One region of the Variovorax sp. V116 genome, then DNA from elsewhere that is predicted to be linked to it. Evidence: riboswitches for the same ligand, from Rfam matches in the RefSeq annotation. Region 1 holds a riboswitch; the other holds the start of a gene.
What was found. Region 1 has a riboswitch for S-adenosylhomocysteine ahead of ahcY (adenosylhomocysteinase). Riboswitches for the same ligand answer to the same signal wherever they lie in the genome.

Region 1 (6,841 bases):
CTGGCGGTTGACCATCGTGGTGCTGGTGCGCGACTGCGGGGAGGGCGCAAGGTCGACCAGCGCATCGAGCACCTCCATCACGCCGAAGTTGTTCACGCCCGAGCCGAAGAACACCGGCGTCTGCTTGCCGGCCAGGAAGGCTTCGCGGTCCCAGGTGGGCGAGGCGCCGGTGGCCAGTTCCATGCTGTCCATGGCGGATTCGAAATCGGCGCCGAAGCGCCTGGTGAGCGTGTCGCGCTCCGTGAGGGCGATGGTCTCGAAGTCGTGCGGCAGCCGCTCGCTGCCCGACTCGAACACCGTCATCGTCTGCGTGCGCAGGTTCATGATCCCGCGGAAGCTCTTGCCCTGGCCCACGGGCCAGGTCATCGGCACGCACGGCATGCCGAGCTCGCGCTCCACTTCGTCGAGGATGTCGAGCGGCTCGCGCACTTCGCGGTCCATCTTGTTGACGAAGGTGATGATGGGCGTGTCGCGCTGGCGGCAGACCTCGATCAGCCGGCGCGTCTGCGCCTCCACGCCGTTGGCCGCGTCGATCACCATCAGGGCCGAGTCGACCGCCGTGAGCACGCGGTAGGTGTCTTCCGAGAAGTCCTTGTGGCCGGGCGTGTCGAGCAGGTTGATCACGTGGTCGCGGTACAGCATCTGCATCACCGACGAGGCTACCGAGATGCCGCGCTGCTTCTCGATCTCCATCCAGTCGGAGGTGGCGTGGCGCGAGGCCTTGCGCGCCTTCACCGAGCCGGCGATCTGGATCGCGCCCGAGAACAGCAGCAGCTTCTCGGTCAGCGTGGTCTTGCCGGCGTCGGGGTGGGAAATGATCGCGAAGGTGCGACGGCGGCGGGTTTCGGAGAGAAAAGACAAGATGGGGCAATCTGCGGGGGGATGGCCCGATTTTAGAAGGCAGCCCCGAGCCGCCTGCCCGACCCGCCGAAAACGCCTTACTTGCGCTGCAGCAGCTTCGTCACTTCATCCACATTGGCCTGGATCCGCTGGCGCACCAGCTCGAACGCATCGGCCTGCGACTTGGCGGCCAGGTTGGCCAGCTCCTTGATGTCGTCGATGGCGCGCTGGAACGACTGGCGGCCGAGCTCGTCGAGCTTGGCGAGGTTGGCCTTGGCATCCTTGCCGGGCATTTCCTTTGCGGCCGTCTGCCATTCGGCGATGGCGCTCTTGATCATCTCGGTCTGCCGCTGCACCACGGTCTGCAGGCCCTGGTAGGACTTCTGGTTCGCCTGCATCAGCGCCTGGAGGTCCTTTTGGCCGCTCTCGAGCAGCTTGCTCGCGCCGCCGGTCAGGTTGAGGTCCTGCAGGCGGTCGGTCATGGCCTTGAGATTCTTCATGGGGTCGAGCATGTCGGCGGCGTCGGGAGCCGCTCGGGTGCTGCTGCTGGCGGTGGTCTTCTTCGCGGCGGCTTTCTTGGCAGTGGCCATGGTGCGGTATCTCCTGTGTCGGGTAAGGAACGGGTGAATGGCAAGGACCGGCGGGCCGGGCCTCGCCACGATACGCCGCGGCAGCCCGCCCGCGGCGCCGCGGCGGCAGGATTTGCCTGCGGGATTTCCCTTGGGCTACATCGGCGGCGCGAAGCCGTTGCGCCCGGCAGTGACGCGCAGCGCCGTGGGCACGCCGTTCCTTTCCTGCGCATTGACCAGCACCTTGGCGCCGGGCACCAGCAGCGCCTCGGTACCGGGGCGGAAGGTCACGACCGGCACGTCGGGCGGCACGATGACGGTTTTTTCGCCGCCCTTGTAGGTCAGCCGCAGCTGCTGCCCGCCGCGCACGGTTTTCGGCGCCGCGGCCAGGTCGGCCACGGTGGCGTTGGTCATGGTGCTCTGCGGCAGCAGGTCCCAGGGGCGGTGGCCTTCGCCGGTGCCGCGCGCGGCCTCGGGGAACACCACCACCTCGAGCGCCTTCTGCGTGCCGTCGGCCTGCGGCATGGCGGCGGTGCCGATGAAGCTGCCCTGCCTGATGTCGGACAGCTTGATCGGGTAGACCTCCGACACGGCCATGTCGGCCGGCCGCGCCAGGCTGACGACCTCGCCGCCGCGGTCCTGGACCACGAGGGCCTTGGCGTCGACGCGCACGATGGTGCCGCGGATGCGCACCGGATCGGAGGCGGCCTGCGCAGAGGCCGGGACCGGCGCGCCGGCGGCAAGAAGAAGGAAGGCGGCCGAGGCCAGCAGGGCAGGGGCAGTGGAGAGTCTGGACAAGCGCATGGGTGGAACTTCCGGGGTTGGGGTCAAGTCAATGTACGCCCCGGATGCGAATTGCGCTTTCCGGCATGTGGGATGCCCCGGCGATTGGCTCGCCTTGGCGCCCCGTCTACAATCCGCGGTTCCGAGGAGCGTTGCAGCGCCGCCAGGCGTGAGGCTCGGACCACATCGCAACCACGCTCACCCGCTGTTCTCGCGGTGAGTCTTTTCCCCGAACGCAGTGGCACCTTTCAAACTAGCTTTGTTGGAGTTCTCATGAGCGCTGTTCTCAAGCCCACCCCCGTTTCCACCGCCGACCAGGCGATTGCCGATCTCTCGCTGGCCGCCTGGGGCCGCAAGGAAATCAAGATCGCGGAAACCGAAATGCCCGGCCTGATGGCCATCCGCGAGGAATTCTCGAAGGCGCAGCCGCTCAAGGGCGCGCGCATCACGGGCTCGCTGCACATGACGATCCAGACGGCCGTGCTGATCGAGACGCTGCAGGCGCTCGGCGCCACCGTGCGCTGGGCTTCGTGCAACATCTTCTCAACGCAGGACCATGCCGCCGCCGCGATTGCCGCCGCCGGCACGCCGGTGTTCGCGATCAAGGGCGAGTCGCTGAAGGACTACTGGGACTACACCCACGCCATCTTCGATTTCGGCCCCAAGGGTTCGCAGGGCGAAGGCCCCAACATGATCCTGGACGACGGCGGCGACGCCACGCTGCTGATGCACCTGGGCCAGCGCGCCGAGAAGGACCTGGGCGTGCTCGCCAAGCCCACCAGCGAGGAAGAACGCATCCTCTACGCCGCCATCAAGGCCAAGCTGGCGGTCGATCCGACCTGGTACACCCGCAAGTCGGCCGAGATCATCGGCGTGACCGAGGAAACGACCACCGGCGTGCACCGCCTGAACGAGATGAGCGCCAAGGGCACGCTGCTGTTCCGCGCCATCAACGTGAACGACTCGGTCACCAAGAGCAAGTTCGACAACCTCTACGGCTGCCGCGAATCGCTGGTGGACGGCATCAAGCGCGCGACCGACGTGATGATCGCCGGCAAGGTGGCCTGCGTGGCCGGCTACGGCGACGTGGGCAAGGGCTCGGCCCAGGCGCTGCGTGCGCTGAGCGCCCAGGTGTGGGTGACCGAGATCGACCCCATCAACGCGCTGCAGGCCGCGATGGAAGGCTACAAGGTCGTCACCATGGAATATGCCGCCGACAAGGCCGACATCTTCGTGACCACCACGGGCAACCGCGACGTGATCCGCCACGAGCACATGGCCGCCATGAAGGACCAGGCGATCGTCTGCAACATCGGCCACTTCGACAACGAGATCGATGTTGCGTCGATCGAGAAGTACGAGTGGGAAGAGATCAAGCCGCAGGTCGACCACATCACCTTCCCGGACGGCAAGAAGATCATCCTCCTGGCCAAGGGCCGCCTCGTGAACCTGGGCTGCGGCACGGGCCACCCGAGCTTCGTGATGTCGTCGTCGTTCGCCAACCAGACCATCGCCCAGATCGAGCTCTTCACCAAGCCCGACGCCTACCAGGCCGGCAAGGTCTATGTGCTGCCCAAGCACCTCGACGAGAAGGTCGCGCGCCTGCACCTGAAGAAGGTCGGCGCGATGCTGACCGAGCTGACGGACGAGCAGGCCGCCTACATCGGCGTGAGCAAGAACGGCCCCTACAAGCCGGACACGTACCGGTACTGATGCGCGCCGACCAATTGCTGGTGGAGCGTGGCCTGGCCGCGTCGCGTTCGCAGGCCGTGCGGCTGATTGCCGGCGGCATGCGCTGGCGCGATGCGGGCAGCGCGGACGCGTGGCGCTCGGTGGTGAAGAACCGCGACGAGGTGCCCGAGTCCGCCGAGGTCGAGCTCGACGACGCGGCCGAGGCGCGCTACGTCTCGCGCGGCGGGCTCAAGCTCGAAGGCGCGCTGGCGGCGAGCGGCGTCAGCGCCGCCGGCAAGCTGTGCCTCGACGTGGGCCAGTCGACCGGCGGCTTCACCGACTGCCTGCTGCAAGCCGGCGCGGCCAAGGTGGTGGGCGTCGACGTCGGCCACGGGCAGCTGCATCCGAAGCTGCGCGAGGACGAGCGCGTGGTGGCCATCGAAGGCGTCAATGCGCGTGCGTTGTCGCCGGACGACCTGCAGGAAGAAGAAGGCGAAGCGCCTTCCGACCTGCGCTTCGACCTGATCGTCGGCGACCTGTCGTTCATCTCGCTCACGCTGGTGCTGCCGGCCGTGGTGCCGTTCCTGGCCGGCGACGGCCAGCTGCTGATGCTCGTCAAGCCGCAGTTCGAGCTGCAGCCGGGACAGGTCGGCAAGGGCGGCATCGTGCGCGACGCGTCGATGTACGCGGTGGTCGAGAAGCGCCTGCGCGACGCCTGCGAGGCGCTCGGGCTGCGCGTGCTGCGGTGGTTCGACAGCCCGATTGCGGGCGGCGACGGCAACCGCGAGTTTTTCATTCACGCCGTTCGCGCGGACACTGCGAACGGTTCCTAGGAGACGCAGGTGCGCCTTCCATTGAGTTTCGAGTTCTTTCCGACCAAGACGCCCGAAGGCGCGGTCAAGCTGCGCGCGGTGCGCCAGCAGCTGTATGCGCGCAAGCCCGAGTTCTGCTCGGTGACCTACGGCGCGGGCGGCTCCACGCACCAGGGCACTTTCGGCGCGGTGCAGGAGATCCTGTCCGAGGGTGTCGATGCCGCCAGCCACTTCTCGTGCATCGGCGCCACGCGCGCCACCGTGCGCGAGCAGCTGGCCGAGCTCAAGGCGATGGGCGTGAAGCGCCTGGTCGCCCTGCGCGGCGACCTGCCGAGCGGCTATGGCATCGGCGGCGAGTTCCAGTACGCGAGCGACCTCGTGGCCTTCATCCGCGAGGAGACCGGGCGCGACTTCCACATCGAGGTGGCCTGCTACCCCGAGGTGCATCCGCAGGCACGTTCGCCCGAGGCCGACCTGCAGGCCTTCGCCGCCAAGGTGAAGGCCGGTGCCGACTCGGCGATCACGCAGTATTTCTTCAGTCCCGAGGCGTACTTCCGCTTTGTCGACGACAGCCGCAAGCTCGGGCTCGACCTGCCGATCGTGCCGGGCATCATGCCGATCACCAGCTCGACGCAGCTCATGCGCTTCTCGGATGCCTGCGGCGCCGAGATCCCGCGCTGGATCCGCCTGCGGCTGCAGGGCTTCGGCGACGACACGGCCTCCATCAAGGCCTTCGGACTCGACGTGGTGACCGACCTGTGCGCGCGCCTGCAGGGTGGAGGCGCACCGGCGCTGCACTTCTACACGATGAACCAGTCGGCGGCCACGCTGGCTGTACTGGAGCGCCTCGGTTGAAGGGGTGGCGTCCTGGGGCAGGCCATCGGCTGCTCACTTCGCTTCGCATTGCGCTCGTCGCGGCCACCTGCGTGCTGGCCGGCTGCGCCATGCCGCCGGCCACCGAGGGCGGGCCGGCCGACAAGGAGGACGCCAAGCTGCTGCCCCTGCCGCGCAAGCTGGCGGTGCCGCCGGGCGCCCCGGCCCGCTCGAGCGTGCCTTCGGTGCGCTACGACCTCGCGGTATCGGGAATTGGCGAGGCCGACGACGGCGTGCCCGGGGACAGCGGCCCGCGCGAGATCTTCGAGCGCGGCGGGGCCTCGTGGTACGGCATCCAGTTCCACCAGCGCAAGACCGCGAGCGGCGAGCGCTTCGACATGATGGCCATGACGGCGGCCCACAAGACCTTGCCGTTCAATACCCGCGTTTGCGTGCGCAGCCTCGTCAACGGCAGCGAGGTGCTGGTGCGCATCACCGACCGGGGGCCCTATGCGCAGGGCCGCATCATCGACCTGAGCCGCGGCGCGGCCGAGCGCATCGGGCTGATCGGGCTCGGCATCAAGCAGGTGGCGCTGACGATCATCGACCGCGAAGGCATGCGCTGCGGCGGCTCCGAGGTGGAGGAAGACGTGGCGCAGGCCCAGGCGCCGGCGGCTGCGCCCGCACCCGCGCGCCGCCAGGTGAAAGTGCCATCGCGCCGCCGCCGCTGAAGCAGCGAAAGACCGCCGGGCCTAGCCGCCCGCGTCGAGCGAGAAGGTGGCGTGCCGGTCCTGCGCCAGCCGCTCCGCCAGTTGGGGCAGCGCGGCCGCCAGCAACGGCTTCAGCGTGTAGGGCGGGTTGATCAGGAACATGCCGCTGGCCGGCAGGCCCGGACGCTGGGTTTCACCCGTGGGCGTGGTGGTCAGCTTGCTCGACTTGACCGTGAGCGTGGCGTGCAGCCAGGGCTTGCCGGCCTTGGTGGCCAGGGTCTTGAGCCGGCGCGGCAGGTCGTGCGCCTCGGGGCGCGGAATGATCGGATACCAGATGGCGTAGGTGCCGGTGGCAAAGCGCTTGAGCGCCTCGGCCGCGAAGTCGAGCACGCGGCCGTAGTCGCTCTTGATCTCGTAGCTCGGGTCCATCAGCACCAGCGCGCGGCGCGAGGGCGGCGGCAGGAACTTGGTGGCGCTGCCGAAGCCGTCCTCGCGCAGCACCGCGATCTGCCGGCCCGCCTCGAGCTGGGCGATGTTGGCGTCCAGCGTGCGGGCATCGGTGGGGTGCAGCTCGAACAGCTTGAGCTTGTCGTGGTCGCGCAGCAGGTGCTGCACGATGAAAGGCGAACCCGGATAGATGCGG
Region 2 (6,841 bases), 850 kb from region 1:
CGCGCTGTTCGCGGTCGACGAGTATTTCGACAACAGCGGCCAGCGCCTGCCGCTGATCATCAGCGGCACCGTGACCGACGCCTCGGGCCGCATCCTGAGCGGCCAGACCGTCACCGCGTTCTGGCACAGCGTGCGCCATGCGCAGCCGCTGGCCATCGGGCTCAACTGCGCGCTGGGCGCGGCGCTGATGCGGCCCTACATCCAGGAACTGGCCAAGGTGGCGGGCGACACCTTCATCAGCTGCTATCCGAACGCGGGCCTGCCCAATCCGATGAGCGAGACCGGCTTCGACGAGACGCCCGACGTCACCTCGCGGCTGCTGCACGAGTTCGCGGCCGAAGGGCTGGTCAACATCGTGGGCGGCTGCTGCGGCACCACGCCGGACCACATCGCGGCCATCGGCAAAGCCGTGGCGCCGATGACAGGCCGGCTGTTGAACAACAACGGCTTCTACCGCGAAGCGGCCTGACCGGCGCCCGGCGCTGTCGCGCTCCCGGCTGATTGACGGCATCCGGGCCGCCGCCTAGGCTGGCGGCGCAAAGGAAGCCTCGTCATGAACAACAAACTCTCCATGCGCTGGATCGGCATCGGCGCCGTTGCGCTCGCCTTGCCGATGGCCGCCGCGGCGCAGCAGGCCTTCACGCGCGGCGCGGTCAACCTGCGGGCCGGGCCCTCGGGCGACTATCCGCTGGTGGCGCGGCTCGGCCCGGGCCAGCCGCTCGACGTGATCGGCTGTACCGGCGGCTACAGCTGGTGCGACGTGGTGCTGCCCGACGGCGGGCGCGGCTGGGTCTGGGCCCGGAGCCTGGACTACGCCTACCAGGAGCGGCGCGTGCCGCTGGCCAGCTACGCCGCGGTGATTGGCGTGCCCGTCGTCACCTTCGTGATCGGCAGCTACTGGGCCGACTACTACCGCGACCGGCCCTGGTACGGCGAGCGCCGCTGGTGGGGCGGCCGGCCGCCGCCGCCGCCGATGCCCGGCTGGCGTCCCCCGCCGCCGGTGCGGCCGGCCTGGCAGCCGAGGCCGTGGCCGGGCCCGGGGTTCAAGCCCGCGCCGGGGCCCGGCTTCCATCCGCAACCCGGACCGGGCTACCGCCCGCCACGGCCGGGGCCGGGCTATCGCCCGCCGGCCGACCCGGGCATCAAGCCGCCGCGGCCCCAGCCGGCCTTCCGGCCCGGACCGCCGCCCGGCCAGCCGCAGATGCATCCGGGCGGTGGCCGGCCCGGCGCCGGTGGCGGCGGCGGCGGGCGCCCGCATGGCGGCGGTGAAGGCGGCGGCAGGGGTGGCGGCCACGGCCATGGTGGCGGTGGTGGTGGAAAGGGCGGTGGTCACGGCCACCGCGACTGATCAGCCCCGCGGATCGTCGGCGGCGGAAATGCCCGCCGCGGCCTGCCGGTCGCGCGCGATCAGCGCCACGAAGCGCTGCGCGCCGAGGCCCAGCGGCCGCTCGCGCGACCACACCACGTCGACCCACAGGTCGAGCCCGTTGCTGAGGTTCTCGAACGGAATCTCGACCAGCGCGCCGGCGGCCACGTGCGGCCTGGCGAAATTGCGCGGCAGCCAGCCCCAGCCGAGGCCGGCCGTGATCAGGCTCAGCGCGGCCAGCGCGTTGTCGGTGCGCCAGACGTGGCGCGCGAACACGAAGCGCGGGTCGCTGGTGGCGAGATCGCGCCCCGCCACCACGATCTGCCGGGTGTTCGTCAGGTGCTCCTCGCGCAGCCGCTCGCCGGCGGCCGCCAGCAGCACGGGATGGCCGGGCGCCATCACGGCCACCATGGTGTCGCTGCCGACTTCCTGGAACCCCTCGCGCCCGTCGAGGCTCGGGCGCTCGAACACCAGCGCCAGCTGTGCGCGGCCGCTGTGCAGCAGCGCCAGCGCATCAGCCTGCGGCGCGGCCAGCACCTCGACCTGCAGCAGCGGATATTCCTCGGCCAGCGCGGCCAGCGGCCCGCTCCAGGGCGCCGCCAGCAGCTCGGGCGCAATGGCCAGCGTGAGGCGGTTTTCCAGGCCCTGCGTGAGCGCCAGGGCCTGCACCTGAAGCTGCTTGAGCTGCGCCGCCAGGAGGCGCGCCTGCGGCTCCAGCGAGCGGGCGGCGGCGGTCGGCTGCGGCTCGCGGCCGCTGCGGTCGAACAGCGGCAGGGCCAGTTCGGCCTCGAGGTTGGCAATCGCCATGCTGACGGCCGAGGGCACCTTGCGCAGTGCGCGCGCCGCGGCCGAGAAGGAGCCGTGGTCGATCACGGCCAGGAAGACCTCGACGTTGTCGCTGGAGAAAGCCATCGGCTGATCTATCAATAAAACTGAAACAAGTTGACTTTTTATATCAGCAAACAGCAAATAAAGTCCAGCCATCGTTTTCATTTGCCAGGGGAAAAGCCATGCAGGGGTTTCAGCGCCGCGTCGTCTACATCAGCCTTTACGAAGGCATCGCCATCGTGGCCGCCAGTGCCGGGCTGGCGTTGATGACCGACGCCGGGCTCGGCCATTCGGGCGTGCTCGCGGTGGCCGCCTCGGTCATTGCCGTGATCTGGAACCTCGTTTTCAACGCCCTGTTCGAGCGCTGGGAGTCGCGCCAGGCGGTGCGCGGGCGCAGCGTGCGCCGGCGCGTGGCGCATGCCGTCGGCTTCGAGGGCGGGCTGATCGCGGTGCTGGTGCCGCTGTTCGCCTGGGGCCTGGGCGTGACGCTGTGGCAGGCGCTGGTGATGGACCTGGGCCTGGTGGTGTTCTTCCTGGTCTACACCTTCGTCTTCAACTGGGGCTTCGACCGGGTGTTCGGGCTGCCGGCCTCGGCCGCGCCCGCCAAGACTGGCCCGGCAGCGGCGGCCAGGCAGGGCGCCTGAACGCCCCTGGCGGCCGCGGCCCTTGCCGCAGCCGGTAAAATTGCGCTCCCTTCCAAGGAGCGTTGCAGCGGCGGCCCGCATCAAGAGGCCCGCCGTCAGGCTTGGAAGGCGCCCCGCCGGCCGGGGCGCAAGCCGCAACAAACGACGCTCACCTGACGTTTTTTCCTGCCCAGGTGAGCCCCCATGAGCGAAGAAGTTTCCACGCCCCGCGTCCCCCCGATGAAGCTGTCCGGCCTCGAGCCCGTGGCCATCGATGCCGGGTCGCTGTTCGTCAACATCGGTGAGCGCACCAACGTCACCGGCTCCAAGGCCTTCGCGCGGATGATCCTGAACGGCCAGTTCGAGGACGCCCTGGCCGTGGCGCGCCAGCAGGTGGAGAACGGCGCGCAGGTGATCGACATCAACATGGACGAGGCCATGCTCGACAGCAAGGCCGCGATGGTGCGCTTCCTGAACCTGATTGCCAGCGAGCCCGACATCGCGCGCGTGCCGGTGATGGTCGACAGCTCCAAGTGGGAGGTGATCGAGGCCGGCCTGCGCTGCATCCAGGGCAAGGGCATCGTCAACTCCATCTCCATGAAGGAGGGGGTCGACAAGTTCAAGCACGAGGCCAAGCTCGTGAGGCGCTACGGCGCCGCCGCGGTGGTGATGGCCTTCGACGAAAAAGGCCAGGCCGACACCTACCAGCGCAAGATCGAGATCTGCGAGCGCGCCTACCGCATCCTGGTCGACGAGGTGGGCTTTCCGCCTGAGGACATCATCTTCGACCCCAACATCTTCGCGATTGCCACCGGCATCGAGGAGCACGACAACTACGCGGTCGACTTCATCAATGCCGTGCGCTGGATCAAAGAGAACCTGCCAGGCGCCAAGGTGTCGGGCGGCGTGAGCAACGTGAGCTTCAGCTTCCGCGGCAACGACCCGGTGCGCGAAGCGATCCATACCGTGTTCCTGTACCACGCGATCCAGGCCGGCATGGACATGGGCATCGTCAATGCCGGCATGGTGGGCGTGTACGACGACCTCGAGCCCACGCTGCGCGAGCGCGTGGAGGACGTGGTGCTCAACCGCCGCCCCGATGCGGGAGAGCGCCTCGTCGAAGTGGCCGAGACCGCCAAGAGCGGCGCCAAGGACGACAGCAAGAAGCTCGAATGGCGCGGCACGCCGGAGCACCCGGTGCACGTCAACCAGCGCCTGTCGCACGCGATGGTGCACGGCATCACCGACTTCATCGTCGAGGACACCGAGGAGGCCTACCAGCAGATCCTTGCCAAGGGCGGGCGGCCGCTGCACGTGATCGAGGGGCCGCTGATGGACGGCATGAACATCGTGGGCGACCTGTTCGGCCAGGGCAAGATGTTCCTGCCGCAGGTGGTGAAGTCGGCGCGCGTGATGAAGTCGGCCGTGGCCCACCTCATTCCCTACATCGAGGAAGAAAAGCGCCAGGACGAGGCCGCGGGCCGCGACGTGCGCACCAAGGGCAAGATCATCATCGCCACCGTGAAGGGCGACGTGCACGACATCGGCAAGAACATCGTCACCGTCGTGCTCCAGTGCAACAACTTCGAAGTGGTGAACATGGGCGTGATGGTCCCGTGCCACGAGATCCTTGCCAAGGCGAAGGTCGAGGGCGCGGACATCGTGGGCCTGTCGGGCCTCATCACGCCGAGCCTCGAAGAAATGCAGTACGTGGCCGGCGAGATGCAGAAGGACGACCACTTCCGCATCCGGAAGATTCCGCTTCTGATCGGCGGCGCCACCACCAGCCGCGTGCACACCGCAGTCAAGATTGCGCCGCACTACGAAGGCCCGGTGGTCTACGTGCCCGACGCCTCCCGCAGCGTGAGCGTGGCGCAGTCGCTGCTCTCCGACCAGGCCACCGCGTACATCGACGAGATCAACGCCGACTACGAGAAGGTGCGCACGCAGCACGCCAACAAGAAGCAGGTGCCGATGTGGCCGCTGGCCAAGGCGCGCGCCAACAAGACGCCGGTCGACTGGTCGGCCTACACGCCGCCCGTGCCCAAGTTCATTGGCCGGCGCCTGTTCAAGAACTTCGACCTGACCGAGCTCGCCAAGTACATCGACTGGGGGCCGTTCTTTCAGACCTGGGACCTGGCCGGCCCGTTCCCGGCCATCCTGAAGGACGAGATCGTCGGCACCGAGGCCGTGCGCGTGTACGCCGACGGCCAGCGCATGCTCAAGCGCCTGATCGAAGGGCGCTGGCTCAGCGCGAGCGGCGTGGTCGGCTTCTGGCCCGCCAACACGGTGAACGACGACGACATCGAGCTCTACACCGACGAGACGCGCAGCGAAGTCGCGCTCACCTGGTACGGCATGCGCCAGCAGACCGAGAAGCAGGTGATCGACGGCGTGATGCGCCCGAGCCGCTGCCTGGCCGACTTCGTCGCGCCCAAGGACAGCGGGCTGAAAGACTACGTGGGCGTGTTCGCGGTGACGGCGGGCCTGGGCGTCGAGAAGAAGGAGAAGTACTTCATCGACGACCTCGACGACTACTCCGCCATCATGCTCAAGGCGCTGGCCGACCGGCTGGCCGAGGCCTTTGCCGAATCGCTGCACCACCGCGCGCGCACCGACCTCTGGGGCTATGCGCCCGACGAGGGCCTCAGCAACGAGGACATGATCGCCGAGAAATACCGCGGCATCCGCCCCGCGCCCGGCTACCCGGCCTGCCCCGACCACAGCGTGAAGCGCCCGATGTTCGACCTTCTGGGTTGCGCGGACATTGGCATGACGCTGACCGAAAGCCTCGCTATGATGCCCGCCGCCAGCGTGAGCGGCTTCTACCTGAGCCATCCCGAGTCGACCTACTTCAACGTCGGCAAGATCGGGCACGACCAGTTGCAGGACCAGGCGGCGCGGCGCCGGACCAGCGAATCCGAACTCGAGCGCCTGCTGGCGCCGAACCTTTGAACCTGCCGGCCGGCGTGGCCGCCCGGCGCCGGGAGTTGTTATTCAGAAGCTGATGTTTGCTGCCGCGCACTATGCGGCACTGGCGGTCTTTGTGCTTGGCTGCTGGGGCTTCGGCCGCGCGCTGCTGGTGCGCCTGGCGCCGCCGCCGCGCCGGGACGCGGGGCTCGAGGCGGCCATGGCGGCGGCCCTGGGCGTGGGCCTTTTCATCTGCGCCTTCCAGCTGCTCGCGATCTTCGGCGCATTCAAGCCGGGCGCCACCGTGGCACTGATCGCTGCCGGCGTGCTGGCGGCCGCACTGCAGCTGCGGCCCTGGTGGCGGGAAGCGCGGGCGCTGCACGTCGCTGGTGCCCCCGCCGCGCCATGGACCCGCGCCGAAAGGATCGCCGCCATTGCGCTGGCGCTGGTGGCGCTGCCCGCGCTGGTCGCGCCGCTCGCGCCGCCCGCCGCCTTCGACGAGCTGATGTACCACCTGCCCTATGCGCGGCTGGTGGCGCAGCAGGGCTCGCTGGGCATCCACGAGTGGCTGCGCTACCCCTGGTTCCCCTACAACTACAACCTGCTCTACGCGGCCGCGCTGCAGCTGGGCGACGACGTGCTGCCGCACTTCCTCAATGCGCTGGCCGGAGTGATCTCGGCGGTGATGGTCTACCGCCTCGGCATCCAGCATGCGAACCGGCTCACGGCCTGCATCGGCGCGGCCATCTGGATCGGCATCGGCGACTATTCGAACGCGCTGATCGACATGGGCGTGGCGCTCTTCGTGCTCAGTGCCTGCGTGGCGCTGTGGTGGTGGCGTGAATCAGAGCCGCTGCCGGGCGGCACGCGCTGGCTCGGGCTGGCGGCGTTCTGCCTGGGCGTGGCCGCGGGATCCAAGTACCAGGCGCTCACCTTCCTGCCGCTGGTGGCGCTGTTCGTGGTGTGGCACGAGCGCCGGCCCAAGGCCTGGGCGCTGGCGCTGCTCTGCTTCCTGGTCCCGTGCGTCTATTGGTACGCGCGCAACGCCATCATGACCGGCGATCCGTTCAACCCCATCGGCGCGCGCGTGTTCGGCTTCACCGACTGGATCCCG

Region 2: another riboswitch for S-adenosylhomocysteine. It lies ahead of metH (methionine synthase); the one in region 1 lies ahead of ahcY (adenosylhomocysteinase).

Annotation. Positions count from the first base shown of each region.
Region 1 is NZ_AP028661.1:4,849,472-4,856,312, reverse strand. Features, by position in the region: gene ACAM58_RS23235 (peptide chain release factor 3) at 1-861, opposite strand, end outside; gene phaP (TIGR01841 family phasin) at 939-1,430, opposite strand; gene ACAM58_RS23225 (hypothetical protein) at 1,566-2,213, opposite strand; S-adenosyl-L-homocysteine riboswitch at 2,331-2,399, shown strand; gene ahcY (adenosylhomocysteinase) at 2,466-3,905, shown strand; gene ACAM58_RS23215 (TlyA family RNA methyltransferase) at 3,905-4,696, shown strand; gene metF (methylenetetrahydrofolate reductase [NAD(P)H]) at 4,706-5,530, shown strand; gene ACAM58_RS23205 (septal ring lytic transglycosylase RlpA family protein) at 5,620-6,219, shown strand; gene ACAM58_RS23200 (23S rRNA (adenine(2030)-N(6))-methyltransferase RlmJ) at 6,241-6,841, opposite strand, start outside.
Region 2 is NZ_AP028661.1:298,922-305,762, forward strand. Features, by position in the region: gene ACAM58_RS01475 (homocysteine S-methyltransferase family protein) at 1-469, shown strand, start outside; gene ACAM58_RS01480 (SH3 domain-containing protein) at 554-1,348, shown strand; gene ACAM58_RS01485 (LysR family transcriptional regulator) at 1,349-2,278, opposite strand; gene ACAM58_RS01490 (PACE efflux transporter) at 2,377-2,838, shown strand; S-adenosyl-L-homocysteine riboswitch at 2,887-2,995, shown strand; gene metH (methionine synthase) at 3,058-5,772, shown strand; gene ACAM58_RS01500 (ArnT family glycosyltransferase) at 5,825-6,841, shown strand, end outside.